Regions from separate parts of the Arthrobacter sp. sptzw42 genome, predicted to be linked through region 2. Evidence: predicted binding sites of a transcription regulator. Region 2 holds the regulator's gene; the other holds the start of a gene.
What was found. Region 2 encodes HspR, which represses chaperone genes until heat shock. Its sites were predicted from a motif close to AAGTTGAGTCNNNNNGACTCAACTT; they were not measured.
Positions count from the first base shown of each region.

Region 1 (14,475 bases), 120 kb from region 2:
TTGATCCGGTGCCTTTTGCGGGTGCCGGGGATGGGGACCACTGGAAGTTTCAGCCGTTTGCCTTGGGCGAGCAGCCATGCCAGGGCCACCTGGGCGGGCGTCGCATCAATCTCGTCCGCCACGGACCGGACGGTGTCCACTACAGCCTCGTTCGCACTGGCGGCGTCCGGGGCGAAGCGGGGGATCCGGCGTCGGAAGTCATTGTCCCCCAGGTTCGAGGCGTCAACGGTGCCGGTGAGGAATCCCCGGCCCAGCGGCGAGTACGGCACAAAACCCACCCCGAGGGCGGCGGCGGCAGGAACAACGTTGCGTTCCACGTCGCGGCTCCAGATGGACCATTCGCTCTGGACGGCAGCAATCGGGTGGACGGCGGAGGCTTCCTCAAGCTCCTGGGCCGTCACTTCCGAGAGCCCCAGGTGCTTGACCTTGCCCTGCTGCACAAGCTCCGCCATGGCCTCCACGGTTTCCACAATCGGAACGCGGAGGTCACGGCGGTGCATGTAGTAGAGGTCGATGACGTCCGTGCCCAGCCGTTGCAGGCTGCGGTCCACGGCCTGCCGGATGTGGGCGGCGTCGCCGCGGATGTCTGTGTACCCGTCCGCCGGCGAGCCCACCAGGCCGAACTTGGTGGCGAGCTGGACCTCGTCCCGCCGCTTCTTCAGCAGTTGCGCGATCAGTTCTTCGTTGCTGCCCCCGCCGTAGATATTCGCCGTGTCAACGAAGCTGACGCCGGAGTCGACGGCGTGGTGCAGCGTCCGGAGCGCGTCGGCCGGATCAACATCGCCATAGACCGGTGTGAGCGCCATTCCGCCGAAGCCGAGCGGGCTGACCCGAAGGCCATCGCCGAGGTGAACGGTGGGTCCAGTCATGGTCGTGCTCCCATCATCGAAGTTATCCAAGCCAAGAACCCCGTCCGGGGTGGCTGTATTCCGTTAGTGCCAGGGGATGAGCCGGTCCGCTGCCGGGCGGGTCGCCTGGATCAGCACCGCGTTGGCCTCGTCAGGCCCCGTTGCCCAGGCTTCCGCCGCGACAGGTTCCATGCCAAAGGACACGTGCCGTTCCACCAGGCGGCTCAACCGCAGCGCGTGAGGCGTGTCCACGAACCAGACCTCGTCCAGCTGCGCCCTGATGTCTTTCCAAGGCTCCTGCTCCACCAGCAGGTAGTTGCCTTCAGTGATCACCAGCGGCACTTCCGCCGGGACCACGATGGAGGCTGCCACGGGTTCATCCAGGGTGCGCCGGAACTCTGGGGCGTAAACGACTGGCTCATCCCGGCGCACCAGGCGGCGCAGCAGCGACAGGTAACCGCCGGCGTCGAACGTGTCGATGGCTCCCTTGCGCTGCCGCAGCGGCGTCCCCTCGATGATGGCGTTCCCCAGGTGGAAGCCATCCATGGGCACCACGGCTGCCTGCCCGGGGTCGAACTGCTGCTGGATCCAGGCAGCGAAGGTGGACTTTCCGGAACCCGGCGCCCCCGCGACGCCCAGCAGCACCCGCCGGCCGCCGTGCAGTCTTTCGCGCAGGGCAGCCAGGGCCTCAGTAATCTCTGGGGAGTCCATGGCAAAAGCCTAACGGCGCCAGGAACATCAGGGACTGGTGGAAGCCGAAGCGGAGGCGGCGGCCTCGGACCCGGACTCAGGGGAGCCGGTGTCGCCGGGCAGCGCCTTGAGCCCGGCCGCACAGGCGACGATCCCGGCAATGAAGACCACCTTGAGCACGCTGAAGGGTTCCGCGCCGGTGGCCATCGCCCAGCCAACAGTCAGCGCTGCCCCGATCCCCACCCACACGGCGTAGGCGGTCCCGAGGGGGATGCTGCGGATGGCCATGCCCAAACCCAGCATGCTCAGGGTTGCTGTCACCGCGAAAACCAGGGTTGGCGCCGGCTTTGTGAAACCGTCCGACAAGCCAAGGGCTGTGGCCCAGACCGCTTCGAGGACGGCCGAGGCCAGCAGTACCAGCCAGGGAATCGAACGCCGGAGCATCACGCCACCACCTTCAGGCCCACCACGCACACAGCGATGCCGGACAGAAGGAGCAGGCGTGCCGCCGTCGGGCGTTCCACTTTGGTGATGATGGCATATGCGGAGGTGAGCACTACGCCCACTCCCACCCAGACGGCGTAGGCGGTGCCGGTGGGGATGGTTTGCATGGCGATGGCCAGGCCGCCGGTGCTCGCTGCCACGGAGGCCAGGAACAACAAAGCGGGGGCGACGCGGCGCCGGCCCGACGCTTGAAAAGCGCGGTGCAGGGCGGCCGCCCACACGGCTTCAAGGGCACCGGAAAGAATGAGGATTAACCACGGCATGACAGATCCTTTGGCCAGTCTTGTCGCTTGCCGGGTACTGAACCGTCGTCCGGAGGCCCGTCTGCAGGGCCTACCTTTCCAGCGTAGCAACGCCGGGCGCCGGGCGCCCAACGATGGTGCCCAACCTCACCAGCTGCATCCAAGCAGGCAGCGCCACGTGCCGCTCCGGGGTTCCACAACGGCACGCGGCGCTGGCCGCCCGGGCGGGCGGACCAAAGGCTAGAGGGCGCCGCCGGCAGCTTCGGGGGCCGCGGAGTCCCGGCCGCCATCACCGATGGTTTCCCGGGCAATGAAGTTTTCGATGTCGAACAGGTTGTCCGCGCGCTCAGCGATGTTCAGCAGCGTGGTCATGGAAGCGACTTCCTCCACCTGCTCCTTCAAGAACCAGAGCATGAACTGCTCGCCAAGGGCGTCGTTCTCGCCGCGCGCAGCCCGGAACAGGTCCTCGATATTGCGGGTGACTTCCTTTTCCTGCTGCAGGGCCAGGGCCAACGGCTCAGTCACGGAGGCGAAGTCGTTGCGGACCGCCGGAACGCCCGGGATGGTGAAGGTGATGTCCCGGTCCAGCATGTACTGCACCATCATCATGGCGTGGTTCCGCTCCTCCACGGACTGGCGGTAGAAGTACCTGGCCAGCTGCGGGAGGTCCTGGTTGGCGAACCAGGTGGCCACGGCAATGTACTGCTGCGATGCCGTGAATTCGTTGCCGATCTGCGTGGACAGGAGTGCATTGAACGTTGAAGTGGTCATAGCCCGAGTCTAGGGACGGCCGCGGGCGCCCACCAGTGTGGAAAGGCTCTGCTACGCAAGGCCAGGCTGTCCTATGCCCCTTCGGGCTCTTCCTCGACCGGGTCAATGGATACAACGGCCAGGAAGCCGCGGCCAAGGACGTCAGGGGTGCCGACGTCGGAGCCCACCACGGCGTCATACCGTGCCAAGGCCTCGGGTTCCTCCGTCTCCACACCGGCTGTAGCCTGCCCCTGAAGCAGGATTCCCAGCTGTCCTGCAAAGAGGGGTTTCGCGCGCTTCTTGGAGAGCTCAATGATGGACGTAAAACCCTTGAAGCTGCCGGTCCTTGTGATGACGTTGAGGTTCCGGATGTCGCCCGTGGGCAGCTTGGCGGAAGTAGCCGCGCCGCCCGGGAAGCGGAACGCCCGGAACTTCTCGAGCGGGTGTTCGGCGCCGTCCACCGAGAGCAACAGCAGTTCGCCGTCAATCACCGTCAGCACCCGTTCCATGCCGGGGAACGGGGAGAAGTCGCTGGCCTTGCTGACGTCCGCAATGCTGACCCGCCAGTCCCAGGATCCGTCCTGCGTTGAAGCCGCCGCGGGGTGGCTGGCGAGCTGGCGCGTCACCCCAGCGCCGTTGCGCCATGGTTGGGGCTTGAGGTCTGCAAAGCGGATGATCTCCATCTGCCCAGCCTAATTGGCCCGCGTCCACTCCGGGCCCCGGCCTCCTGCTACTCTCCTCCGGGGGGATAACACCGAAACAGCATCAAGGAGCCGGGAATGTTTGTGAAAGTGTGTGGTCTCAGTACGCCCGAATCCGTCCGTGAAGCGGTGAACGCCGGGGCGGATGCGGTCGGTTTCGTCCTCACCGCCAGCCCGCGCGTCGTTTCGCCCTCCCAGGTGTCCTCGTTGCTGGCGGAGGTCCCTGCGGACGTCTCGCCCATCGGCGTATTCCGCCACGAGCCGGTAGCTGATGCCGTGGCAATCGCCCGCGCTGCCGGCCTGGAGTGGATCCAGCTGCACGGCCCGCGCTCCCGGCAGGACGTCGCAACAGTCCACGACGCCGGCATGAAGCTGATCCGGGCAATCACCATGGGTGCCACTGCAGAGGAATTCGAAGACTGGGGAGAGGACATTCTGCTGATCGACGCCGCTGTGCCTGGCTCGGGCGAGGCCTGGGACTACGCCTCAGTGGCCGCCCTGCCTGTGCTTCAGGGCCGGCACTGGCTCCTCGCCGGCGGGCTGGACCCGGCCAACGTGGGTGCTGCCTCCACGGCTGCCCATGCCTGGGGCGTGGACGTGTCGTCCGGCGTGGAGGCGTCCCGGGGCGTCAAAGACCTCGCCAAGGTGCGCGCCTTCGTGCAGGCAGTGAAGGGCGCCTCCCCGGTCCGGCACTGATTCCGGGGGCAGTCAGGGAAGGCCCCCATCCCTTTCTGTCGCACCCCAAGGGCACAATGGATGTATGAAGACACTGCTCAACATCATCTGGCTGGTTTTCGGGGGATTCTGGCTCGCGCTGGGCTACTTCGTGGCGGGGGTTATTTGCTGCCTGCTGATCGTCACCATCCCGTGGGGCATCGCCTCGTTCAGGATTGCCGAATACACGCTGTGGCCGTTCGGCCGGACGGTGGTGGACAAGCCCGGCGGCTCAGGAGTCTTTTCGCTGCTGGGCAACGTGATCTGGCTTTTGGTGGCGGGCATCTGGATCGCCATCGGCCACGTGGTCACCGCCTTTGCCATGGCAGTGACTATCATCGGCATCCCGCTGGCCATTGCCAACCTGAAGCTCATCCCGGTATCCCTGATGCCGCTGGGAAAGCAGATCGTACCTACCAGCGCACCATTCGTAGCCGCCTACCGGTAAGAGTCAGCGCGGGCTGAAGGCCCCGTCCGCCAGGATGGCCACCGCGCTGCTGCCGTCCAGTTCCGCGGCGATATCGACGTCCCCGGCGTAGCCCGCACCGGCCAGCTCGAGGCCGCTGGAACAACCGTGCAGCATCCCGCGGAGCCTCGGCTCCGCGGCTTCGAAGACCGCCATCGCCGCCACGGCCTCCGGCGAGTAGCCATGCCTGCCGTCCTCCGCCTCGTAGCCGCCCTTGCCCGCAGCTACCAGTCCGGCGATGAATGCGCCTGCCCCGATCTGGTCCTCCACTGCGGGGCGCAGCGTGCCGTCCGGCCACCGCTCACCGGCAGCAATCACCGCGACCACCGCCTCCTCGGCGAGGTTGGCAGCTACCCAGTCGGCTGTTGCCGCGGCATTGCGCAGGGACACGGCTGCTACCAGCGGGACCTCGCGCGCCAGCCCGTGGCAGAGCGCCGAACCGTTCGGGGACGGCAGCACCACCCGGTCCAGCGACGCTGCAGCGCGGAGGCTGGCGGGGGAGAGGCTGAGCCCGCCCCCGTTGCGGGGCCCGGCCAGTTGGGCCCCGTGGCGCGCGGCAAAGCCCTCAGCGCCCGTGTCCTTCCAGGGGAAAGGAAAAACCACGCCGCCCCGGTCGAGGACCACGCTGACGCAGGTGCCGAAAGACAACACGTCCACCACCACGGCGAGGTCCGCCCCGGACGTTATGGTCCTGGCACCGTCCAGCCCCCACTCCATCCGCACGATGTAGGGCAGTTGCCGATGGGCTGCGCTCGCTGTAAAGGTATGGGCAGCGTTTGAGGGACCTGCGTTCACGCCAGTTCACCTCTTAAATTCCGGTGCGCGGCGTCCAGCCAAAGCTCCCGGGCGCGGCCGCTGTGGAACAGCGGGTCAAGTTCCAGCAGGTGGCGTACGACGGCCGCGCGTCCGGCTGCGAAGTCGGCGTCACCGATGTGGGCATAATCCTGGCGGACGTCCGCAACATACCTGGCGTACTCGTCAGGTTCGCCCCCGAGAACCGAAAGGTCGGCGTCGCAGAGGAGGGCGCCGTCGTCGTCCCCGTATTCCGGGCGGTGGCCAGACGTCAGCCGCACCAGCCGGGCCACCTCAGCCACGTCCGCTTCGTCAAGGCCGGCAGCAGGGAGCCGGTCCTCCGCGAGGCGTGCTGATTCCTCCTCGTCCTGGCCGGCCGCACCCCGGTAGACGGCGTCGTGGAACCAGGCGGCCAGCAGCACGGTCCGGGGAGGGTCGGCCGGATCGGCCAACAGGTCGAGGGCTTCCAGGACTGAGAGCAGGTGGGTGCAGCCGTGGTACCGGCGGTGGGGCTCGCTCCACCGGTCCAGAAGGTCGAGGAAGAGCGCGTCGTGGCCGGGCATGATGGCGTCCCAGCGGTTGAACAGCGGAACCTTGAGTGACTTGTTCCGCTGCCGGGCAGGGATCCGCAGCCCGCTTGCAATCAGTTTGCGGACCAGGACCCGGGCCTCCACCGGAACCGCTCCTGCGGCCACCAGGTCATCGAAGCGGCGCTCGGCAACGTCGTAGTGGTCGGCGTCGAAGGCGCGCTCCGGAATCCCGGCCGCGGCGGCGAATTGATGCAGTTCCGCCAGCGACGAGTCCGAGACCAGGTGCGAGAAGTGCGTCCCGTGGGCAGGCCAGAGGGGCGGGTCGATGTAGATGGCCATGCAGGAAGTCTAGTGGGACCTGCCGGGGGGAACCGGGTGCCGGCAGCGGGCCGGTAATTCCGAAGCTGCGGCAGTTTTGTAAGACTGTTTCCGCAAATGAGCCCTAAACTGCCGTTATGACGATTATCCGCGTTGCTGAGGCTGCCCGCTTCCTGGGTGTCAGTGACGATACCGTGCGCCGCTGGCTGGACAACGGCTCCCTTACCCCCGTGAAGGACGACGGCGGCCGGATCGCCGTGGACGGGCTGGAATTGGCCCGGCATGCGCAGAAGTTGGCTCAACTGCCGGACGATCCACACCGCACAGGCAGTTCGGCGCGGAACCGGTTTGTGGGGCTGGTCACCGGCATCACAGCGGACAAAGTGATGGCCCAGGTTGAGTTGCAGTGCGGGCCGTTCCGGGTGGTATCACTGATGAGCAGCGAAGCTGTCCGCGATCTGGGGTTGGAGCTCGGTTCCGTGGCCACCGCCGTGGTCAAAGCCACCACGGTCATCATCGAGACGCCGCAGGGCAAGGGCCTGTGACGGGCCAGAAGGGAATGGCCCTGCTGCTCGCGGTCCTGATGACGGCTACGCTGGCAGCCTGCGGTGGCAGCGGCCAGGCCGCCGGCAGCGGCGGGTCACTGACGATCTTTGCCGCCGCCTCCCTCAAGGCCAGCTTCACGGAGCTGGCCCGGACGTTCGAAGCCAGGCGCCCCGGCACAACCGTCAGCCTCAGCTTCGCCGGCTCCGCGGACCTTGCCACGCAGATCAGCCAGGGCGCATCGGCTGACGTCTTCGCTTCCGCCGACACCAGGAACATGGAAAAGCTGCAGGAGGCCGGGCTGGTGGACGGCGGTCCCAGGGTCTTCGCCACCAACACGCTCGCCATCGCAGTCCCGCCGGGAAACCCGGCCGGCATCAGCTCCTTCACGGATCTTGCGGAACCGGGTACGCGGCTGGCCCAGTGTGCACGGCAGGTGCCATGCGGTGCCGCCGTTGCCGCCATCGAACAGCGGACTGGTGCCGAGCTCAACCCGGTCAGTGAGGAAAACTCCGTGACGGATGTGCTGGGCAAAGTCATCTCCGGGGAAGCCGACGCGGGGTTGGTCTACGTCACCGATGTCCGGTCCGCGGCAGGAAAGGTGGATGCTGTTCCCTTCCCGGAAGCCGCCACCACCATCAACAGCTACCCGGCCGCCGTGCTGGCCAACAGCCGGAACAGCGCAGACGCCCGGGCCTTCCTCGAACTGCTGGCCAGCCCCGAAGGCCAACAAGTCCTGGCATCCGCCGGCTTCGGCAGTGGTCAACAGTGAGCAGCAGCCCGTGAGCCGCCAGGCCTACAGCGGCATACCGCGCTGGGTGCATGCCGTCGCGGTCCTGGCCGCGCTGGTGGTGGTCCTGCCGCTGGCCGCCCTGGTGGCAAGGGTCAACTGGGGCAACTTCCTTCCGCTGGTCACCTCCGAATCCGCCGTGTCAGCCCTGGGCCTGAGCCTGCGGACCTCCGCCGCCAGCACGGTCCTGTGCATCGCGCTGGGTGTGCCGCTGGCGCTGGTCCTGGCCCGGGGCAGGTTTCCGCTGCAGGGCCTGTTGCGCTCGCTGGTGCTTCTCCCACTCGTGCTGCCGCCCGTGGTGGGCGGCATCGCGCTCCTGTACACGTTCGGCCGCCAGGGCCTCCTTGGCAGGACCCTGGACGTCTTCGGCCTCCAGATCGCTTTTTCCACCACGGCCGTTGTCCTGGCCCAGACCTTCGTGGCCTTGCCCTTCCTGGTGGTGAGCCTAGAAGGGGCCCTGCGGACCGGAGGAGAACGGTATGAAGCCGTGGCGGCCACCCTCGGCACCTCGCCCGGGCGGGTGTTCCGCCGTGTAACGCTGCCGCTGGTGCTGCCCGGCCTGGCCTCCGGTGCGGTGCTGGCCTTCGCCCGCAGCCTGGGTGAATTCGGCGCCACCTTGACGTTCGCAGGCAGTCTCCAGGGGGTGACCCGGACCCTGCCGCTGGAAATCTACCTGCAGCGGGAAACGGATCCGGATTCCGCCGTCGCACTGTCCCTGGTACTGGTGGCTGTGGCGGTCGTTGTGGTGGCACTTGCGTACCGCCGGCCCGGCAACAGTCCCTTCCGGGCGTCCAGGCAGCGCACGACGACGGCCGCCGCGCCGGGCGGGAACGGCCCGTGACGTTGATCTTTGAGGCAACCGTGGCGGAGCGGGGATTGGACGTGGCCCTCACTGTCGGCCCCCGTGAAACAGTGGCAGTGATGGGGCCGAACGGTGCGGGTAAATCAACCCTGCTGTCCGCCATCGCAGGCCTGCTTCGGCCGGACAGCGGGCGGGCCGAGCTTGACGGGAAGACACTGTTCGATCTCTCGCCGGGCAGGAGGACATGGACGCCGCCGCACCGCCGCGGCACCGCCCTGCTCGCCCAGGAACCCCTGCTGTTTCCGCATCTCGACGCCTTGGAAAACGTGGCCTTCGGGCCACGGAGCGCCGGGGTGGCCAGGCGCCAGGCACGGACAGAAGCTGCGCGCTGGCTGGCCGAGGTGGAAGCGCAGGATCTTCATGGCCGCCGTCCGGCGGGGCTGTCCGGCGGCCAGGCCCAGCGGGTTGCCGTGGCCCGCGCCCTGGCAGCAGATCCCGGGCTCCTTCTTCTGGATGAGCCCATGGCTGCCCTTGACATCCATTCCGCGCCGCTGCTGCGCCGCCTGTTGAAGCGGGTCCTGGCGGCCAGGCCGGCCATCATCATCACCCACGACGTCCTGGATGCCCTGATGCTGGCGGACCGCGTGGTCATTTTGGAGAAGGGCAGAATCTCAGAAGAAGGCCCCACCCGGGAGGTTCTCCAGCGGCCCCGCAGCCGGTTCGCCGCCGGGCTCGCAGGGCTCAATTTCCTGGCCGGCGAAATAACGGACCATGGGCTTCGGTCCGGCGGGCTGAACCTCTACGGGCAGCACCACGAGCTTCCGGGCCCGCTGCCCGCCGGACAGCCAGGCGTGGCGGTTTTCCCGCCGTCGGCCGTTTCGGTTTTCCTGTCTGAAGCGCACGGCAGCCCGCGCAACGCCTTTCCGGTGACCATCACCGATTTGGAGCCGCACGGGGACGGGGTCCGCGTCCGCGCGGGCGAAAGCGGGCAGCTGAACGCGGACATCACGCCGGCCGCCGCCGCTGATCTCGCGCTGGCGCCAGGCATGCGGGTGTACTTCGTGATCAAGGCCGGGTCCGTGGCCATCTACCCGAACTAGTCGCTCTGGCCCCGGCTAATGGTGCGGTGAGCCCGAAGGGTAGGCTGGTCAGCGTCGCGCGGACGGGCGCGGCGTATTGGGGGAGAACTAATGAACGTACCAGCGGGGCATGTCCTCGGCAGAAAAATTACGACGGCGGCTGCCGCCCTTGCGTTGCTGGCTGGCACAAGCGGTTGCAGCCTGTTCCCGTCGCCGGCCCCTCTGCCGGACATCGCCCCGGCTACGCCGGTGTCCGCGCTGCCGGCCGAGTGCCCCTTCGTTGGCCAGAACGACCTGCTGCCGGTCCGGATCCCCATCGGCACACCGCGCGAGACGATCGGCAGTGTCCTGAACGCGTACAGCGCCTGGCTCAACGCCGGTTCGGAGCTGGTCAGCGCCTGGACTCCAGGCACCGCGGTCCCCGGGAACTGTGTCGAGCGGCTTGCGGCCAGGAATGCGGAGGCCTACTCGAACACCCTTTTCACGTCGCACAGCGACGTGGCCTGGCAGCAGTACTTCACCTCCGTGAAGGTAATGAACCAGCAGAACCTGGCAGCGGTCCGCTCTGCTGAACCGGAAAGCAGCGGGCGGGGAATGTTCGAACTGCTGCAGGAGATCGACTCGAGCGCCACAGACAGCGGCACGTTCCTGAAGTTCGATGCCGTGTACCGCCCCGTGGTTGCCGGCCAAGGCAGCTGGGAGGACCTGGACAAGCCCACGCGCTGGTATGTGGAACTGGTCCCGGCGGGAGAGTTCCTGGTCATCAACTACATCGAGACCAAACCGGCGGCCGGTTACCCGGCGGGCTGACGCCGCTGCCGTTGCCGTTGAGCGGATGCCGGTCCTCGGCCTGCTCCCCACGGCGGCGGCCTACATCCCCGGCAGGTCCAGGGACTCGTAAACCTGAATGCTGGCGCCGGGCATCATGAGGTGCGGGTGGCCGTCCAACAGAGCCTGGGCACCGGCGAGGTCCTCGGCCTGGAGGATTCCGTAACCTGCGACGCCGGTGCTGGTATCTGAGGTACCGGTTGAGGTGATTTCCTTCCCCGCTCCCAGCGGGGTGCCCAGGTCCACAATGCCGTCGCCGGCGCCCTCGGCCCACGCCATCCACGCCTTCATGCCTTCCCGGGCTGCCTCCGGCGAACTTTCGGCCATCTGCGCCTGGGCCGACTGTGCTGCGATGTAGAGAACAACAAACTTCTTCATTGCCTGTCCGGTCTCCTGTGCGCCGGCGGCACTGTGCTCCCCGGTCACAAGCCGATCCTAGGGTGGATGGCTCTGCTTGGAAACGGGGGGGGAAGTGAGGCGTGCGGGTTCGCTGTGGGAAAACTGAAAATAAAAAGTACCCCATCCAAAGTTGAGCGTAGTAGACTCAACTTAGATCAATTGCCCTGAAAGGAGCTCTCTTTGGACGTCAAATTCACCACCAAGAGCCAGGAGGCTCTTTCGGCTGCGGCCATGAATGCCTCCACCGCCGGCAACCCGCAGGTGGAACCTGCCCATTTGCTTAAAGCGTTGATGGACCAGCGTGAAGGCGTAGCGGTGGCGCTTCTCCGCGCAACCGGCGCCGATCCGGACGCTGTCAGCGTCCAGGCCAGCAGTGCCATCAAAGCGCTGCCGGCCACGTCCGGGGCGTCCAGCCAGCAGGCGCAGCTGTCCCGGCCCGCCCTGCAGGCCATCCAAAACGCGAAGGAGGAAGCCGACCGGCTGGGCGACACCTTTGTTTCCACTGAAGTGCTCCTCCTGGGCCTGTCGGCCGGAAGCGACGCCGCAGGCCGGCTGCTGCGTGACGCCGGCGCCTCCCACGAAGCGCTGCTCGCCGCCCTGCCGGGCGTGCGCGGCGACGGAAAAGTCACCAGCCCGGACCCGGAGAACACCTTCCAGTCGCTGGAAAAGTTCGGCACGGACCTCACCGCCATGGCCAGGTCCGGCAAGCTGGACCCGGTGATCGGCCGCGATAACGAAATCCGCCGGATCGTCCAGGTCCTCAGCCGCCGGACCAAGAACAACCCCGTCATCATCGGTGAGCCCGGCGTGGGCAAGACCGCCGTCGTCGAAGGACTGGCCCAGCGCATGGTGGCCGGGGACGTGCCCGAAAGCCTGCGCGGGAAGACCCTCATCGCCCTGGACCTCGCCTCCATGGTGGCCGGCGCCAAGTACCGCGGCGAGTTCGAAGAGCGCCTCAAGGCCGTCCTCGAGGAAATCAAGAACTCCGACGGCCAGATCGTTACCTTCATCGATGAAATCCACACGGTAGTGGGTGCAGGTGCCACCGGAGACTCATCCATGGACGCGGGCAACATGCTCAAGCCCATGCTGGCACGCGGCGAACTGCGGCTCATCGGTGCCACCACCCTCGATGAATACCGCGAGAACATCGAAAAGGACCCTGCCCTGGAGCGCCGCTTCCAGCAGGTGTATGTGGGTGAGCCCAGCGTCGAGGACACCATCGGCATCCTCCGCGGCCTCAAGGAGCGCTACGAGGCGCACCACAAGGTTGCCATCGCAGACTCTGCCCTGGTGGCAGCAGCGACCCTCTCCAACCGCTATATCTCCGGGCGCCAATTGCCAGACAAGGCCATCGACCTGGTCGATGAGGCCGCGTCCCGGCTGCGGATGGAAATCGACTCGGCACCCGAGGAGATCGACCAGCTCCGCCGCGCCGTCGACCGGCTCACGATGGAAGAACTCGCCCTGGAAGGCGAAACCGACGCTGCTTCCATGGAGCGCCTCGCCGCGCTGCGGGCGGACAAGGCGGACAGGGAAGAGGAACTGGCTGCGCTGAATGCCCGCTGGGAGGCCGAAAAGGCCGGGCTCAACCGGGTGGGTGACCTCAAGGCGAAGCTGGACGAGCTGCGTTCCACGTACGACAAGGCCGCCCGCGAAGGGGATCTTGAGACGGCATCACGGATCCTTTACGGCGAAATTCCGGCGCTCGAGCGGGAGCTGAACGCTGCCGCAGAGGCCGAAGCCGCCATCACGGACAAGTCCGCCCAGATGGTGGCGGAGCAGGTGACCGCAGACGACATTGCCGAGGTCATCTCCGCCTGGACGGGGATCCCCGCAGGCCGGATGCTGCAGGGTGAAAGCCAGAAGCTGCTGCACATGGAGGAGGAGCTCGGAAAGCGGCTGATCGGGCAGAAGAAGGCCGTCACCGCCGTGTCCGATGCCGTCCGCCGCGCCCGCGCCGGCATCAGTGATCCCAACCGCCCCACCGGTTCGTTCCTGTTCCTTGGCCCCACAGGCGTTGGCAAGACGGAGCTGGCGAAGGCACTGGCGGACTTCCTGTTCGACGACGAACGCGCCATGGTGCGGATTGACATGTCCGAGTACGGCGAGAAGCATTCCGTGGCGCGGCTCGTGGGTGCCCCTCCGGGCTACGTGGGCTACGAGGAGGGCGGCCAGCTCACCGAAGCCGTCCGCCGCCGTCCGTACTCGGTAGTGCTGCTGGACGAAGTGGAGAAGGCCCACCCCGAGGTCTTCGACATCCTCCTGCAGGTGCTCGACGACGGCCGCCTCACCGATGGCCAGGGCCGCACCGTGGACTTCCGCAACGCGATCCTGGTGCTGACCTCCAACCTGGGCAGCCAGTTCCTGGTTGATCCCTCGCTGGATGCCGAGGCCAAACGGAACGCCGTGATGGCCACCGTCAACGCCTCCTTCAAGCCGGAGTTCCTGAACCGGCTGGACGAAGTGGTGCTGTTCGACCCGCTGTCCGTGGAGGAGCTTGCCCGCATCGTTGAACTCCAGGTGGGCGAACTGGGACGGCGGCTGCACGAGCGCCGGCTGACCCTCGACGTCACCGACGGCGCCCGCGCCTGGCTGGCGATGTCCGGCTTCGACTCCGCCTACGGCGCCCGGCCACTGCGCCGTCTGGTCCAGCGGGAAATCGGCGACCGTCTGGCCAAGGCGATCCTGTCCGGCGAAATCTCGGACGGCGACACCGTGCTGGTGGACACGGCCACCGATTCCGTTGAACTCACCATCGAGGGGCTGGAAGCGCTGGCCAAGCCCAACGGCGGTGCGGTCCCCGGAACCGGACTGGTGGTTCGCCGGAAGGAATAGGCCCACCGGAAGCAGTGGACGTGTAGCCGGGCCAGGACGTGCTGCCCTGGCGCCTGGTGCCCCAGGCGCTAGGGCAGCACGCTCGCGTTAACGTTGTTGCCGCCGGGGGAGGTGACGTAGCAGTCCACCCTGCGGTCCCCGCTTTCCCAACTGGTGGAACTGGGAAAGCTCCGCTCGAAGTTCAGGGTGTACTCGTTGGCCGCAGGTCCCAGTCTTGCGGCCTGGCACGCTTCCAGGGCTTTGGCCTTCAACGCCTCGGGGCCCGGGTACGACTCGCTTTCCGGGTAGCGGAACAAGGCGACCAGTTGGGCTGAATGGCCGGTGTCGCAGGGGACAACCGTGGCTTTCAGCGCTTCCGGGCTGAAGTCCTTAAAGCAGTCGCCCAGGGCATAGTCGGCAGGTTCCGCCTCGCGGGGCAGGGGCAGCGGACTGGCGGGGGGAGTGGCGGCGGTTTCCAGCACACCGGCAGCGGCGCCTCCGGACGCCTCCTGGTTTTCGTTGCTGTTCAACCACAGGGCAAGCCAAACGAGCGAGCCGATGACCGCCAGGAGAACAACAACGAACAACGCCTTCCACAGCGTCCGCTGGTTGATGCTCCCGCGGCCCGCTTCGGGCCCCTCCGGGAGGGCCGACCGGTTGCG
Region 1 is NZ_JBNHEX010000003.1:178,887-193,361, forward strand. It holds gene AC5RT4_RS04880 (aldo/keto reductase) at 1-869, opposite strand, end outside; gene AC5RT4_RS04885 (nucleoside/nucleotide kinase family protein) at 933-1,559, opposite strand; gene AC5RT4_RS04890 (DMT family transporter) at 1,587-1,982, opposite strand; gene AC5RT4_RS04895 (DMT family transporter) at 1,982-2,305, opposite strand; guanidine-III (ykkC-III) riboswitch at 2,315-2,380, opposite strand; gene AC5RT4_RS04900 (ferritin) at 2,525-3,055, opposite strand; gene AC5RT4_RS04905 (HutD/Ves family protein) at 3,127-3,717, opposite strand; gene AC5RT4_RS04910 (phosphoribosylanthranilate isomerase) at 3,814-4,431, shown strand; gene AC5RT4_RS04915 (YccF domain-containing protein) at 4,496-4,897, shown strand; gene AC5RT4_RS04920 (2-phosphosulfolactate phosphatase) at 4,901-5,710, opposite strand; gene AC5RT4_RS04925 (DUF4031 domain-containing protein) at 5,707-6,576, opposite strand; gene AC5RT4_RS04930 (TOBE domain-containing protein) at 6,693-7,100, shown strand; gene modA (molybdate ABC transporter substrate-binding protein) at 7,115-7,870, shown strand; gene AC5RT4_RS04940 (ABC transporter permease) at 7,881-8,729, shown strand; gene AC5RT4_RS04945 (sulfate/molybdate ABC transporter ATP-binding protein) at 8,726-9,790, shown strand; gene AC5RT4_RS04950 (hypothetical protein) at 9,881-10,579, shown strand; gene AC5RT4_RS04955 (hypothetical protein) at 10,640-11,023, opposite strand; gene clpB (ATP-dependent chaperone ClpB) at 11,177-13,834, shown strand; gene AC5RT4_RS04965 (septum formation family protein) at 13,903-14,475, opposite strand, start outside.
Region 1: a site for HspR is predicted at 11,124-11,148, ahead of clpB (ATP-dependent chaperone ClpB). Genes of this name have one in related genera too.

Region 2 (14,475 bases):
TCCTGGTCTTGACGTGGCTGGCCCTTGCAGGGGTGGGCGGTCCCACCTTCGGTCGCCTGGAAGAGGTCTCCTCCAACGATCAAGCGTCTTTCCTGCCCGCCAGCGCCGAGGCAACCGCCGCGCGTGACTGGCAAGCAAAGTTCCGGGACTCCGATGAAGTTCCCGGCGTCATCGTCCTGGAGGGCGAGGAAGCTTTGAGTCCGGAACAGCTGGGCGACATTGCAAGCCTCCGGACAGAGCTTGAAGGCCTCGAGCTCGGCAGCGCCGTGATCGGACCCATCCCCTCCGAGGACGGCAAGGCAGTCCAGTTCATCGCCCCGATTGATTCTTCCGCCGAGATCAAGGAGGCCGTCCAGGAACTGCGGGACACCGTGGCCGAGGCGGCACCGGAAGGCCTGCGCACGTTCGTTACCGGTCCTGCCGGGCTTGCTGCCGATCTCACCGCAGCCTTTGCCGGCATCGATGGAATCCTCCTGCTCGTGGCGCTGGCCGCCGTGTTCGTGATCCTGCTGGTTGTCTACCGCTCACTGCTGCTTCCCATCGTGGTGCTCCTGACCTCGGTCTTCGCACTGTGCGCGGCGATCCTGCTGGTCTTTGGCATGGCCAAGGCGGGCTGGATCCAGCTCAACGGCCAGAGCCAGGGCATCCTGTCCATCCTGGTGATCGGCGCCGCCACGGACTACGCGCTGCTGTATGTGGCAAGGTTCCGTGAAGCCCTCACCCATACGAGCAACCGCACGGCCGCCGTGTTGACTGCCTGGAAAGCCTCCTTCGAGCCCATCCTGGCTTCAGGCGCCACCGTGATCATCGCGCTGCTGTGCCTGCTCTTCTCGGACCTCAACTCCAACAAAGCCTTGGGGCCGGTGGCTGCAGCAGGCATCCTCTGCTCGCTGTTCGCAGCCCTGACCCTGCTACCCGCACTGATGGCCCTTTTGGGCCGCGCAGCGTTCTGGCCCTTCCGCCCGAAGCTTGCGCCGGCAGGCGCGCGTGGGCCGGAGATCGTGACCGGGCTGGAAGGCCAGAAGGGACTGTGGCGGGCCACCGGCTCGCTGGTTTCCCGGCGCCCCCGCATCATCTGGGTTGCCTCGGTACTCGTTCTGCTTGCCGGTTCCGCCGGTCTCCTGCAGCTCAAGGCCAACGGCGTCCCGCAGACGGACGTCATCCTCAGTGCTTCCAATGCGGTGGACGGCCAGGACGCCTTGGCACGCCATTTCGACGCCGGCAGCGGCAGCCCCGCCGTCGTGGTCGCGGATCAAGGGAAGGCACAGGAGGTGCTGGACACTGTGAAGGCGGCCGACGGCGTGGGCGAGGCCTACCTGCTGGCCCAGGGCTCGGTGCCCATTACCGGAGCCCCCGGCGCTCCCAGCTCGCCGGACGTCCGCGAAGGAAAGGTGCTGATCAATGCCACGCTGAACTCCGCAGCTGATTCCATCGAGGCCGAGGAGGCTGTGAAGGCCCTTCGCGACGACATCAAGGCGGTGGACCCGGGCGCGCTGGTGGGAGGCGTGACGGCGACAGCCCTGGACACCAACACCACCGCGCAGCGGGACCTGGTGATCATCATCCCGGTTGTCCTGGTGGTCATCCTCTTCATCCTTATGCTGCTGCTGCGCTCAGTCCTGGCGCCGGTCCTGCTGGTGCTCTCCGTGGTGCTCTCCTACGCGGCCGCCATGGGCGTCTCGGCGCTGGTGTTCAACAACATCCTGGGCTTCCCGGGCGCGGACGCCACCGTACCGTTGTTCGGTTTTGTATTCCTTGTCGCCCTCGGCGTGGACTACAACATCTTCCTGATGAGCCGGGTCCGCGAGGAATCCCTCAAGCACGGCACCCGCCCCGGCATTCTCCGGGGACTCAGCGTCACCGGCGGCGTCATCACATCCGCAGGCGTGGTGCTGGCAGCGACCTTCGCCGCGCTGGGCGTCATTCCCATCATGTTCCTGGTGCAGCTGGCGTTCATCGTCGCGTTCGGAGTGCTGCTTGACACCGTCCTGGTGCGCTCGCTGCTGGTGCCCGCCCTGGCCTATGACATCGGTCCCCGGATCTGGTGGCCGGGCAAGCCGGGCCGCCCCGAACAGGACGCCGCCGTATGGGGCGAGGCCGGCCGGAGCCACGAAACCGACCTGGAAGGAGCCGGCCGCCGGTAAGCAGGACCTGATGGGGGTGCCCTGCCTGGCAGGCGCCCCTTCCGGCCACCGTCCAATAAGAGCTGAACAATAAGGAGGGCGGCCGGAGGAGCTTGGGTTCATTTCTTTCCCCGGGCGCTGAGGTCGGACAGCGCATCCATGCTCCGGTTGCTTGAGGTAAGTAGAGTCACGATGACAAAGTGAGCACTTCGGTTGCCCATGCGCCGGTGGGCGCGGCTGCAGCGTTTTGGATACGCGCGGCATCAACCGCAAAGAAGCGAGCTAGCGTTGCGCATCCCACCAGCACTGAGTGTGGGGTGAGGCGAGGATCATGAAGGAGCCAAGACAACATAAGATCGACGTCACTGTCATTGGAAGGCAGAGGCGCTGCTAGGAGATGAGCACCCAATTCCCACCGGCCTTCCATGGGGTCGGACTCCCGTACGCCCTGCCGAATCTGGTCAGCGGTTTGTTCCACTTGGGCTAGTGTCATGAGGACATTCGTCCCGCGCTCTTTGTCATCAACCGTGAACTTTCCTATGCCCAGGGTCTGAAACGCTGCAGGCCCCAACCGCAACCCCAGCTCTTCGCGGGCCTCCCTTGCCAACGCCCTCCTCGGATCAGGAAGTCCATATTCGTCGCCGTCAGGAAACACTCCCTTGCGCGTTCGAAGTTCGAGATTGCCGTTTACAGCGGGACCGAATTGGTTGGGATGAGATCCTGCCAATCTCGATCTGCTGGCAAAAAGCAGCATCTTGTCTGATGTTATAACAGAGGCGGAAAGTGTGAGGAGTCGGGCGTAGGCCCCATCTACTTTGCGATTTTCACCGGTCATGTCTCTAAATGCAGCAGGATAATGATCGAGGATTACGGCGCCGAACGTTGTCTCCGACAATGCTAGGTGGAGGCGAAGTCTGCCGTTCGATTCATCTCTTTCCATTCGCCAATCCAGCAGTCGGGGTAAAACGCCGTCGAAAGCGTGTTGTTTTGCGAGCTTTTCTGACAGCAATAAAAGGTCTTCTTCGGAAACGTTAAGTGAGAACTGCTCAAGGCCAGGATTTTCGAGGGATTGTGGGCGATCGGTCCTCGGTATGGTTTGAGTTGGTGCTGAGGGCGCTAAGCGGTGGCGCCTATAGCTGACAAAAAGGTCATAAGCCAAGGTTCCCGAAGTCAGCTCTGGCAAGTTGAATATCTCGAGTTCCCTCCGAAATTTTGGACTTTCGATTTTAAAGCTTTCGGGAGTCTTCATAGTTTGGCCAGACGCAGCTTCTGCTAAAAGGTTTGCGGTCATGGTGGCCATTTGTATTTCCTGAGTTACAACAGGAGCCGCGGCCGTACCTAACAGAGAACCTCTCCTGAGGTCGGCGGCATATGCCAGATACGCCCTCGACAAATCCACGATCTGGCTGCGATTTGCGCTGTAACTGATCAAATTCGAGGGCGCGACGTCAGCATCTTGATATAACCGGTGCGATGAGTAGATGTTCGCCAGCCAGTTGAGTTCGTCAGCAGCGCTGTGTGGAGCACCCCGGATTATTGCCTTTACCCGCGAGAAGGATGATTTGCGAGGTACGCGAACGCCCTTCATCGCTGCGTGTCGGCGTCTCCCCATCAGTGACGCGGGTCTCGCCCTCCAGGCGCTAAAAACCGCATAGACGGCAATAGCAGCCGGAAGGAGTGACACCCAGTCAGCGAAGTGCATTCCCCAAAAATCCTCTGGCCACGTCATGCACTTAGTGAACCATAGGCCGATTCGGAACCCTGTTGACGGAAAGTCCTGCTGGATAGACTGCAAATGCGCCCGCATGGACGCGGAACTCAAAGGAGAGATGCACCATGACTGAGAACCAGGAAACTTTCGGCGAGGAGCCCCGCGAAGGAAGCACTGCCCCCGGCCTTGAGGGCGAAGGCGGGCAATACGTGAGCGGCGACTACGGAGATGCCGGCACCGCCGGTGACGCTGCCCGAAACCTTGAAGACGGGGAATACGAGGACGGCGACTACGGCTCTGCCGGCACCGCCGGAACGGCCCACGAAACGGACAGCATCCGCGAAAGGCTTACGGACGGGCAGGTCAACACCACCGCGGAGGAGCGGGGGCCCCTTCACGGTCACCGGGACGGAGACAGGTAGCACAACCAGGCAGGCAGTACGGCGGCGGCGTTCTCCAGCAGCGAAACGGAGAGCCGTCGTCGTTCGCTTTTAACACCGGCTTTTCGCGGAAACCCAAGCCCGCCCCGCACTGCCTAAACCCAGACTTGAGCGTAGGTCACTCAACTTTGGATTGACATTGCTGACGCCCTGAGTAGAGTTGAGTGCAGAACGCTCAATTGTCTGGGCGCCCGCAGTTTCCAAGAAAAGAAGGAAGCAATACATGTCACGTGCAGTAGGTATCGACCTCGGAACCACCAACTCCGTCGTCTCCGTTCTCGAAGGTGGCGAGCCCACCGTTATTGCCAACGCCGAGGGTGGCCGCACCACGCCGTCCGTCGTTGCATTCTCCAAGTCCGGCGAGGTCCTGGTCGGCGAGATCGCCAAGCGCCAGGCCGTCAACAACATCGACCGCACCATCGCTTCCGTCAAGCGCCACATGGGCACCGGCTGGACCGTCGGCATCGATGAGAAGAAGTACACCCCGCAGGAAATCTCCGCGCGTATCCTCATGAAGCTGAAGAACGACGCCGAGTCCTACCTGGGTGAAAAGGTCACCGACGCCGTCATCACCGTCCCGGCCTACTTCAACGACGCCGAGCGCCAGGCGACCAAGGAAGCCGGCGAGATCGCGGGCCTGAACGTCCTGCGCATCGTCAACGAGCCCACCGCCGCGGCACTGGCCTACGGCCTGGACAAGGGCAAGGAAGACGAACTCATCCTGGTCTTCGACCTCGGCGGCGGCACCTTCGACGTCTCCCTGCTGGAGGTCGGCAAGGACGAAGACAACTTCTCCACCATCCAGGTCCGCGCCACCGCCGGTGATAACCGCCTCGGCGGCGACGACTGGGACCAGCGCGTCGTTGACTACCTGCTCAACCAGCTCAAGGTCAAGGGCATCGACCTGTCCAAGGACAAGATCGCCCTCCAGCGCCTCCGCGAAGCAGCAGAGCAGGCCAAGAAGGAACTTTCCTCCTCCACCAGCACCAACGTCTCCCTCCAGTACCTGTCCGTCACCCCCGACGGCCCGGTCCACCTGGACGAGCAGCTGACCCGCGCCAAGTTCCAGGACCTCACCAAGGACCTGCTTGAGCGCACCAAGAAGCCCTTCCACGATGTGATCAAGGAAGCCGGCATTAAGCTCTCCGACATCAACCACATCGTCCTCGTCGGCGGCTCCACCCGTATGCCTGCGGTTTACGACCTGGTCAAGGAACTGGCCGGCGGCAAGGAGCCCAACAAGGGCGTGAACCCGGATGAGGTCGTCGCTGTTGGCGCAGCCCTCCAGGCCGGTGTGCTGAAGGGTGAGCGCAAGGACGTACTCCTGATCGACGTCACCCCGCTGTCCCTCGGCATCGAAACCAAGGGTGGCGTGATGACGCACCTGATCGAGCGCAACACCGCCATCCCCACTAAGCGGTCCGAGACCTTCACCACGGCTGATGACAACCAGCCGTCTGTGGCTATCCAGGTCTTCCAGGGCGAGCGCGAGTTCACCCGCGACAACAAGCCGCTGGGAACGTTCGAGCTGACCGGCATCGCGCCGGCTCCGCGCGGCGTCCCGCAGGTTGAGGTCACCTTCGACATCGACGCCAACGGCATTGTCCACGTCTCCGCCAAGGACAAGGGCACCGGCAAGGAACAGTCCATGACCATCACGGGCGGTTCCAGCCTCTCCAAGGAAGACATCGACCGCATGGTCAAGGATGCCGAGGAGCACGCAGCCGAGGACAAGGCCCGCCGTGAGGCCACCGACACCCGCAACACCGCCGAGCAGCTTGCCTACTCCGTGGACAAGCTCATCGCCGACAACGCCGACAAGCTGCCTGAAGAGGTCAAGACCGAGGTCCAGACCGACGTTGACGACCTCAAGAAGGCCCTTGAAGGCACGGACGACGCCGCAGTGAAGGCCGCCTTTGAGAAGCTCCAGGCTTCCCAGGGCAAGCTGGGCGAGGCCATCTACTCCCAGGCCGGTTCCCCCAACGGCGCAACCGGTGCCGCAGGTGCTGAAGGCGGCGCTCCGGCCGGTGACAAGGGCGACGAAGACATCGTCGACGCCGAGATCATCGACGAAGACGAAGCGAAGAAGTAACCATGCCGCACCACGGTAACGAGGAAGAGCACAACACGTCACCCCGTGAAGAGCACCTCCAGGAGCAGCAGGGCAACGGCCGCCAGGAACCGGTCATCCGGGACAACCGCAAGGTTGACCCGGTGACCGGGGCTGCCCGCCACCCCGAGGGCGGGCACGCTGAAGGCGGCAACACTGTTCCCGGCGACCCTTCTGAAGCAGTGGATTCCGACGGCGACGCGCTTGCCCAGGCCGAAGAGATCCTCAACGGCATCCAGGTGCCGGCAGAGGAATCCGTGGCGCAGGGCGTTTCGGCAGGTGGCTCCTCAGCTGAGGCGGCAGAGCTGAAGAACGACCTCCTCCGCCTGCAGGCCGAGTACGTCAACTACCGCAAGCGCGTTGAACGCGACCGTGCCGTGGCAGGGGAGATGGCCGTCATCGGCGTCCTGAACTCCCTGCTTCCGGTATTGGACGACGTCGACGCCGCCCGGCAGCATGGTGACCTCGCCGACGGCCCCTTCGCCGCGATCGCCGCAAAGCTGGAGAACGCGCTGAAGACCTACGGTTTGGTTCGGATCGACGAGACCGGCGTGGAGTTCGATCCCACGATCCACGAGGCCCTCATCCAGCAGCCCGGCGGGGACATCGAAGTTGACACCGTCAGCCAGGTGCTCCGCTCCGGCTACAAGTCAGGCGAACGCGTCCTCCGGGCCGCCCAGGTCATCGTCGCAGTACCTGCGTAGCTATACTCCGGTGGTTGAGCTTGTCGAAACTTGGGTTTCGATAAGCTCAACCACCGATTCATAACTTTCGAAAGGAAACGCCATTGGCTAGCCAGGATTGGGTGGACAAGGACTTTTACAAGATCCTTGGTGTCGCCAAGGACGCTTCCGACGCCGATATCAAGAAGGCTTACCGGAAGCTGGCACGCGAGCACCACCCTGATACCAACTCGGGGAACTCTGCTTCCGAGAAGAAGTTCAAGGACATCTCCGAGGCTCACTCTGTTCTCTCCGATCCCGAAGAGCGCCAGCAGTATGACGCCATCCGCGCCATGGGAGGCGGGGCCCGCTTTGCTCCCGGCGGTGCCGGAGGAGGCAACGGCGGGTTTGAGGACATGTTCGGCGGCCTTTTCACGGGCAACACCGGACGCCACGCCGGGGGCTTCAATCCTTCTTCGGGCGGCATCCCGCCCGAGTTTGCGGACCTGTTTGGCGGCGGTTTCGGCCAGACGGGTTTCCAGCGCGCTCCGCAGAAAGGCGCCGACCGGTCTGCCTCCACCAGCATCTCCTTCTCGGGTTCCATCCGCGGCACCACCATCGGGCTGCGGGAACCCAGCGGTGAAGTCATCGACGTCCGCGTGCCTGCCGGCATCAAGGACGGCCAGAAGGTCCGGGTGCGAGGCAAGGGCCAGCCGGGTCCGGCCGGCAACGGCGACCTCGTGGTCTCCGTGGCGGTCAAGCCGCACGAGTTTTACACCCGCGACGGCGACAACCTCCGCGTGCACGTCCCGGTCACCTTTCCCGAAGCTGCGCTGGGTGCCGATATCGAAGTGCCCACCATTGACGGCGAAAAGGTGCGGGTCCGCGTGCCGGCCGGTACGCCGTCGGGCCGTACGCTGCGGGTCAAGGGCAAAGGCGTGAAAACGTCCAAGGGGACCGGGGACCTGCTGGTGACCATCGACGTCGCCGTGCCCAAGAACCTGAACAAGGAAGCTGAAGCTGCGGTGAAGGCGTTTGCCGATGCCACAGCCGGCGCTGACGTCCGAGAGGGCCTGGCCGCCAAGGCCCGGCTTTAGCAGCGGGTGAGCCGTGGACATCAACTCAGACCAGCCGATCTTTGTAATTTCGGTGGCGGCTGAACTGGCGGACATGCACCCCCAGACCCTTCGGCAGTACGACCGGATGGGCATCGTCTCGCCCAGCCGCGCGCCCGGAAAGTCCCGCCGCTACTCGCAGCGCGACATCAACATGTTGCGCGAGGTGCAGCGGCTCTCCCAGGAAGGCGTCTCGCTCGAAGGCATCAAACGGATCCTCGAGCTCGAAAACCAGGTGGCCGCTTTGCAGCGCCGGGTTTCCGAGCTGGCGGACGAACTGAGCCGCCGGCCGCAGCCATTCGATTCGCGCATTTTCGCAGCCGGTGCTGCCGGCGACGTGGTGAGCCTGGCCCGGGGCCAACGGCCCCGGCCGCGGTCGCAGGCCGTGGTGCTCTGGCGGCCGCGCGCCATCGGGCGGTAGGCGCCGCTACTTCCGCCTGGCGCGAGCCGGCCGCTGGCCGCCTATTTTCCTATAACCGCAGGTGAGCGGTGCCATTGCCTTCGTGGATTGTGTCCGGCCCGCAGGCCTAAGTTACGAATCAGCACGTTTCCCGCAGGTTAAATCTCAGCGTCCCGCTTTCCCGCGGTTCTTCCGCGCGTTACTTCCTGCGCCGTGGCTTTGGGCCAGCCCAGGCAACAGTTTGGAAACTGTCCCGAAACCAATCCTCCAGGCACCGAAACAATCGGCTCCTACATTCATCGCAAGAGGTCACTTCCCAAGGCCTTGGAGGCGAGCCGCTGCCTTGGCAGCGGCTGAATGAGAAGCAGGTACACATGAGGGTTTCGGTTAACAAACGCGCTTTCCTTCCCCTTACTGCGGCCGCTGTGGCCACGGTGCTGGCAGGTTGTGGCAGCCAGATTGCGGACCCGGCGTCCGGAGGCTCCACCGCCAGCAGCGGCAGTTCCTGTGTGGACACGTCAGGCAACAGCATCAAAGTGGGTTTCATAAACTCCCTGTCCGGCACCATGGCCATCAGCGAGAGCACCGTCTTCGACTCCCTGACCCTGGCCGCGGAGGAAATCAATGCTTCCGGCGGTGTTTTGGGCAAGCAGCTACAGGTGGTCAGTGAGGACGGCGCCAGCGAACCGACCAAGTTTGCCGAGCGTGCCGGAAAACTCATTCAACAGGACTGCACAGCTGCAGTCTTCGGCGGCTGGACCTCGTCAAGCCGCAAAGCCATGCTCCCGGTGTTCGAAGCCAACGATGCCCTTCTGTTTTATCCGGTGCAGTACGAAGGCCTGGAGTCGTCGAAAAACATTTTCTATACCGGCGCCACTACGAACCAGCAAATCATTCCCGCTCTGGATTACCTGGCTGAGCAGGGAACAAAGTCGCTTTTCCTGGTGGGCAGCGACTATGTCTTCCCGCGGACGGCCAACAAGATCATTCGGGCCTACGCCGCTGCCAAGGGCATGGAAATTCTAGGCGAAGAGTACACGCCGCTCGGCTCGACCGAGTTTTCCACCATCGTAAATAAAGTGCGGGACTCCAAAGCCGACGCGGTCTTCAACACTTTAAACGGCGACAGCAATGTGGCCTTCTTCCGTCAGTACAAGAGCGTCGGCCTGGCGGCTGACAGCATGCCCGTTGTCTCGGTTTCCATTGCCGAAGAGGAAGTTCCCGGCGTCGGCCTGGACAACGTTGAAGGACAGTTGACGGCTTGGGACTACTACCAGACCCTTGATACCCCAGCCAACAAGAAGTTCGTCGCAGCGTTCAAGGCGAAGTTCGGTGCCGAGAGGGTGACGAGCGACCCCATGGAGGCTGCCTACACCTCCCTGTATCTCTGGAAGGCCATGGTGGAAAAGGCCGGGTCATTCGACGTGGACAAGGTTCAGGCCGCAGCGGACGGGGTCACCTTTGAGGCGCCCGAAGGCCTGGTGACAGTGGACGGGGAGAACAACCACATCACCAAGACTCCCCGGATTGGCAAGATCAACGCGGAGGGCCTCATTGACACCGTCTGGTCCTCACCGGAAGCCGTTAAACCGGATCCTTTCCTGGCCACCTACGACTGGGCCAAGGATTTGGCCAAGTAACAGCTGCCCACACATCGAAGAAAGGCCTGCTGGAATGGAACTCCTGATAGGGCAGATGTTCGCCGGGCTCAGCCTCGGTTCCGTGCTGCTCCTGGCGGCACTCGGGTTGTCGTTGACTTTTGGTCAAATGGGTGTCATCAACATGGCCCACGGTGAATTTATGATGGCCGGAGCCTATACAGCCTTTGTGGTTCAGCAGGCCATCTCGGATGCCGGGGTTTCACTGCTGGTTTCCATTCCGGTGGGTTTCGTCGTGGGCGGTGTCCTGGGGCTGGTGCTCGAGGCGGTGCTGTTACGCCGCATGTACCACCGGCCCCTGGACACGCTTCTGGTTACTTTTGGGGTAGCGCTCATCCTGCAGCAAGCCGCACGGGACCTCTTCGGCGCACCCAGCGTGGATGTCCGCGCGCCAGCCTGGCTTCAGGGAAACATCGAGTTGCTGGGTGCGCCGATCCCGCTGACCCGGCTCTTTATCCTGGCTCTCTCGCTGGTGTGCCTGGCAGGTTTGGTCCTCCTGCTTAGGGCTACGCCACTGGGGCGCCGCATCCGGGCTGTTGTGCTGAACCGGGACCTGGCAGAAACCAGCGGTGTCTCAACCCGGCGCAGCGACCAACTAACGTTCTTCATCGGTTCCGGCCTGGCCGGTGTAGCCGGTGTCGCTGTCACCCTCATTGGTTCAACCAGTCCCTACCTCGGCACCAACTACATCGTTGATGCCTTCCTGGTGGTGGTGGCCGGTGGCATTGGCCAAATCAAGGGGGCAGTCATCGCCGCATTTTCCCTTGGCGTGCTGCAGTCCATCTTTGAGTACTCGACGACGGCGAGCATCGGCAAGGTCCTGATCCTGATATTGATCGTGGTGTTCCTTCAGCTCCGGCCGCAGGGCATCTTCAGCCTCAAGACGAGGAGCCTGGCATGAGGGGCCTTCTGCGCGGACGGTTGGGTACTGCGGCGGCGTTCGCCGCCGGTGCGGTCCTGCTCCTGGGTGTTGCACCGGTGATTCTTCCAGCGTTCAGCCTGGGACTGCTGGGAAAGTTCCTTTGCTTCGCTATCGTGGCGGTGGGCATTGGCCTGGCGTGGGGGCGCGGCGGCATGCTGACCCTTGGCCAGGGGGTGTTCTTCGGGCTTGGCGCCTACATCATGGCGATGCACATGAAGCTTGCCGACGCGTCACTTTTCGGCGGCTCCGGCGTGCCGGACTTCATGTCCCTTTACGGCAACGGCGAGGTGCCCGGCTGGTGGGAGCCGTTCCGAAGCCCGGCTGTAACTCTGCTTGCGGTGGTGCTGATCCCGGCGCTGGTGGCACTTGTCCTGGGTCTGGCGGTCTTCAAGCGCCGGGTGAAGGGTGCCTACTTCGCAATCCTGAGCCAAGCGCTGGCCGCTGCATTCGCTGTGTTCCTTATTGGTCAACAGGCCACCACTGGCGGCTCGAACGGGCTGAGCGGCTTCCGGTCATTTTTCGGCTATGACCTGCAGGACCCGAGCAACAAGGTGATGTTGTACATGATTGCGGCGTCAGTGTTCCTGCTGTCCATAGCCCTCGCCCGGCAGCTGATGCACAGCAGGCTCGGCGAGCTGCTGGTTGCGGTACGGGACCAGGAGGAACGGGTCCGCTTCCTTGGTTACGATCCGGCAACCATTAAAACCGTCATCTACGTGATTGCCGCTGTCCTGGCAGGCATTGCAGGCGCACTGTTCGTCCCGCTCGTCGGAATCATCTCTCCGGCAGACGTAGGAGTGATCCCTTCCATCGCCTTCCTCATTGGTGTTGCCATCGGCGGCCGTGCCACGTTGCTGGGGCCGGTCCTCGGTGCTGTCGGTGTCGCCGCCGCCCAGTCCGGCCTGTCCTCCACTTTTCCCTCCTTTTGGGTGTATTTCCAAGGCCTGTTGTTTGTCCTGGTGGTCGGGTTCATGCCCGGCGGGCTGGCTTCAGTGCCGGCGCTCGTGGGCAGGCGGCGCAGAATTCGTCCGGCTGTATCGGTGCCCGCGGCACCAACAACGCCAGCGTTTGCGGCACTATCGCCGGAAGCTGAAGAAACAGTTATCCCTGAGGAGGCCCGCAGATGACCACGCCCACCCTGCTCCCGAACGGTGAGCCCCGGGCCGGAGGGCTCCGCCATGGCCGGCCCAAATACCTGGAAGTCCGCGACCTGTCCGTCTCCTTTGACGGATTCCTGGCCGTGGACAACGTCAGCCTCGATGTCATCCAGGGCGACCTGCGGTTCCTGATCGGCCCCAACGGCGCGGGGAAGACAACGGTGATCGACGCGATCACCGGCCTGGTACCTGCCACGGGATCAGTGAACCACACCGGGGTAGAGATCCTCGGACGGAAAGTGCACCAAACCGCACGGCTGGGGGTGGGGCGTACATTCCAGACGGCGAGCGTGTTTGAAAATCTTTCCGTACTCCAGAACCTGGACATCGCGGCCGGCGCCGGCCGCGGTGCGCTTCGGATGCTCCGTCGGCGCAGGACCGTGGATGCGGCGGTGGAAGAGGCGCTTGAAATCATCGGGCTGGAGGGATCGGCCGGAAAACAGGCGGGCATTCTCGCCCACGGACAGAAGCAATGGCTGGAGATCGGCATGCTTCTGGTGCAGAACGCGGACGTCCTCCTGCTGGACGAGCCGATTGCCGGGATGAGCCAGGACGAGCGGTTCGAAACCGGGGAGTTGTTGCGTCGAATAGCGGCCAGCCGTATCACGGTGGTGGTCGAACACGACATGGATTTCGTGCGGGAGTTCGCAACGTCCGTCACCGTGCTTGCAGCGGGCAAGGTCCTCAGCGAGGGAAGTGTTGCCCAGGTGCAGGCAGATCAAAAAGTGCAGGATGTCTACCTTGGATCCTCGCGAGTGGAGGCCACTGATGCTTGAAGTTGAAAATCTGGAGACCGGTTATGGACGTACCCAAGTCATCTCCAACGTCAGCCTGAGCGTCCCGGACGGAGCCGTTGTCTCTGTCCTGGGGCACAACGGCGCTGGCAAGACAACGCTGCTGCGCGCCGTCGTCGGGCTTCTCAAGCCGACCGCGGGACGCATCACCCTTGACGGGGAAGACATCTCGGCTCTACGCCCGCACCGCAGGGTAGACCGGGGAATGGCCTACGTGCCGCAGGGCCAGCAGTCATTCGGGCAGCTGTCCGTCATGGAGAACCTGCAGCTCGTAGCGGACGGGCGGAGGAACGGCCCCGAACGGGTGGCGGAAGCCTTGCACATGTTCCCGGCGCTCCAGACATTACTGGAACGCCGGGCAGGGCTGCTTTCGGGCGGCCAGCGGCAGCAGCTCGCCATCGCCCGGGCGCTCATCACAGACCCCCGCCTACTGATCCTTGACGAACCCACCGAGGGAATCCAGCCAAACATCGTCACCGAAATAGAAGCGACCATCGTCGAGTTGTCCCAGCGGAAAGGCATGAGCATCCTCCTTGTGGAGCAACACATCGGCTTTGCCCTGCAGGCCGCGGACAGCTACTACGTCTTGTCGGCGGGAAGGGTCTCCTCTTCAGGTCCCGGCGGTGCCGGTTCGGCCGGTACGGTTCGGGAGGCCATGCTCATCTGAGCCGCGGAGGATGCCGGTGCTGATGTCCTCATCTTCCGCCTGCACCACGCCAACGATGACAACAACCGGTGGAGTGACAAGGGCAAGAAGCTTGCCCGCTGGGACCGGCGTCAGTATGCCGGTCTGTCCGCCGCCACCCCTGGGGTGGGGTAACGGCGGCCGCGACCCGGGAGCCTCACCGCCGGAGGGCATGCGGGGCTCGCGTTTCCGAGGGCTTCCAGCGGAGCACTTGGGATACCGAAAATGCCAGAGGCCTTCGACCGCCGAACTTGAACCCGTAAACCAGAATATTTGGCGCAGCCGAAGGAGATGCATGCACGCACGGCGCCGTCCCTTTGGATGCAGACGGTGCGGAACCGGTTCTGGTGCTCCATTCAAAAGAGGCCAGGACGCCGGCGGGGCGGCATGGCGGGTTGCGCCCAGCGCGGCTGACATCCTGCCCGTGCTCTTTCGCTGCCTGCAGGACGCCCGGCATGAGACGAACGGGTTGCATTGTAGACGGGATGCTCTTCAACATCCTGTTGGTCCGGGAGGTACTCTGGCCCACCCCATCCGAAGTGTCAGGTTGGACTTTATGAGTTTCTTGAGTGCGTGTCAGAAAAGCGGCAATTACGCTTCAGTCTGACAACTTGTCGGCTGCCACCTGACGTCAGGTTGGGGTGTGGCCGAACCTGAACAAGCTCCTGGCCCATGTGCTAGTCCTTTATGAGGTCGTA
Region 2 is NZ_JBNHEX010000003.1:57,246-71,720, forward strand. It holds gene AC5RT4_RS04325 (MMPL family transporter) at 1-2,144, shown strand, start outside; gene AC5RT4_RS04330 (NUDIX hydrolase) at 2,311-3,423, opposite strand; gene AC5RT4_RS04335 (hypothetical protein) at 3,960-4,256, shown strand; gene dnaK (molecular chaperone DnaK) at 4,498-6,366, shown strand; gene AC5RT4_RS04345 (nucleotide exchange factor GrpE) at 6,369-7,088, shown strand; gene AC5RT4_RS04350 (DnaJ C-terminal domain-containing protein) at 7,172-8,143, shown strand; gene AC5RT4_RS04355 (heat shock protein transcriptional repressor HspR) at 8,157-8,582, shown strand; gene urtA (urea ABC transporter substrate-binding protein) at 8,936-10,201, shown strand; gene urtB (urea ABC transporter permease subunit UrtB) at 10,236-11,120, shown strand; gene urtC (urea ABC transporter permease subunit UrtC) at 11,117-12,268, shown strand; gene urtD (urea ABC transporter ATP-binding protein UrtD) at 12,265-13,074, shown strand; gene urtE (urea ABC transporter ATP-binding subunit UrtE) at 13,067-13,759, shown strand.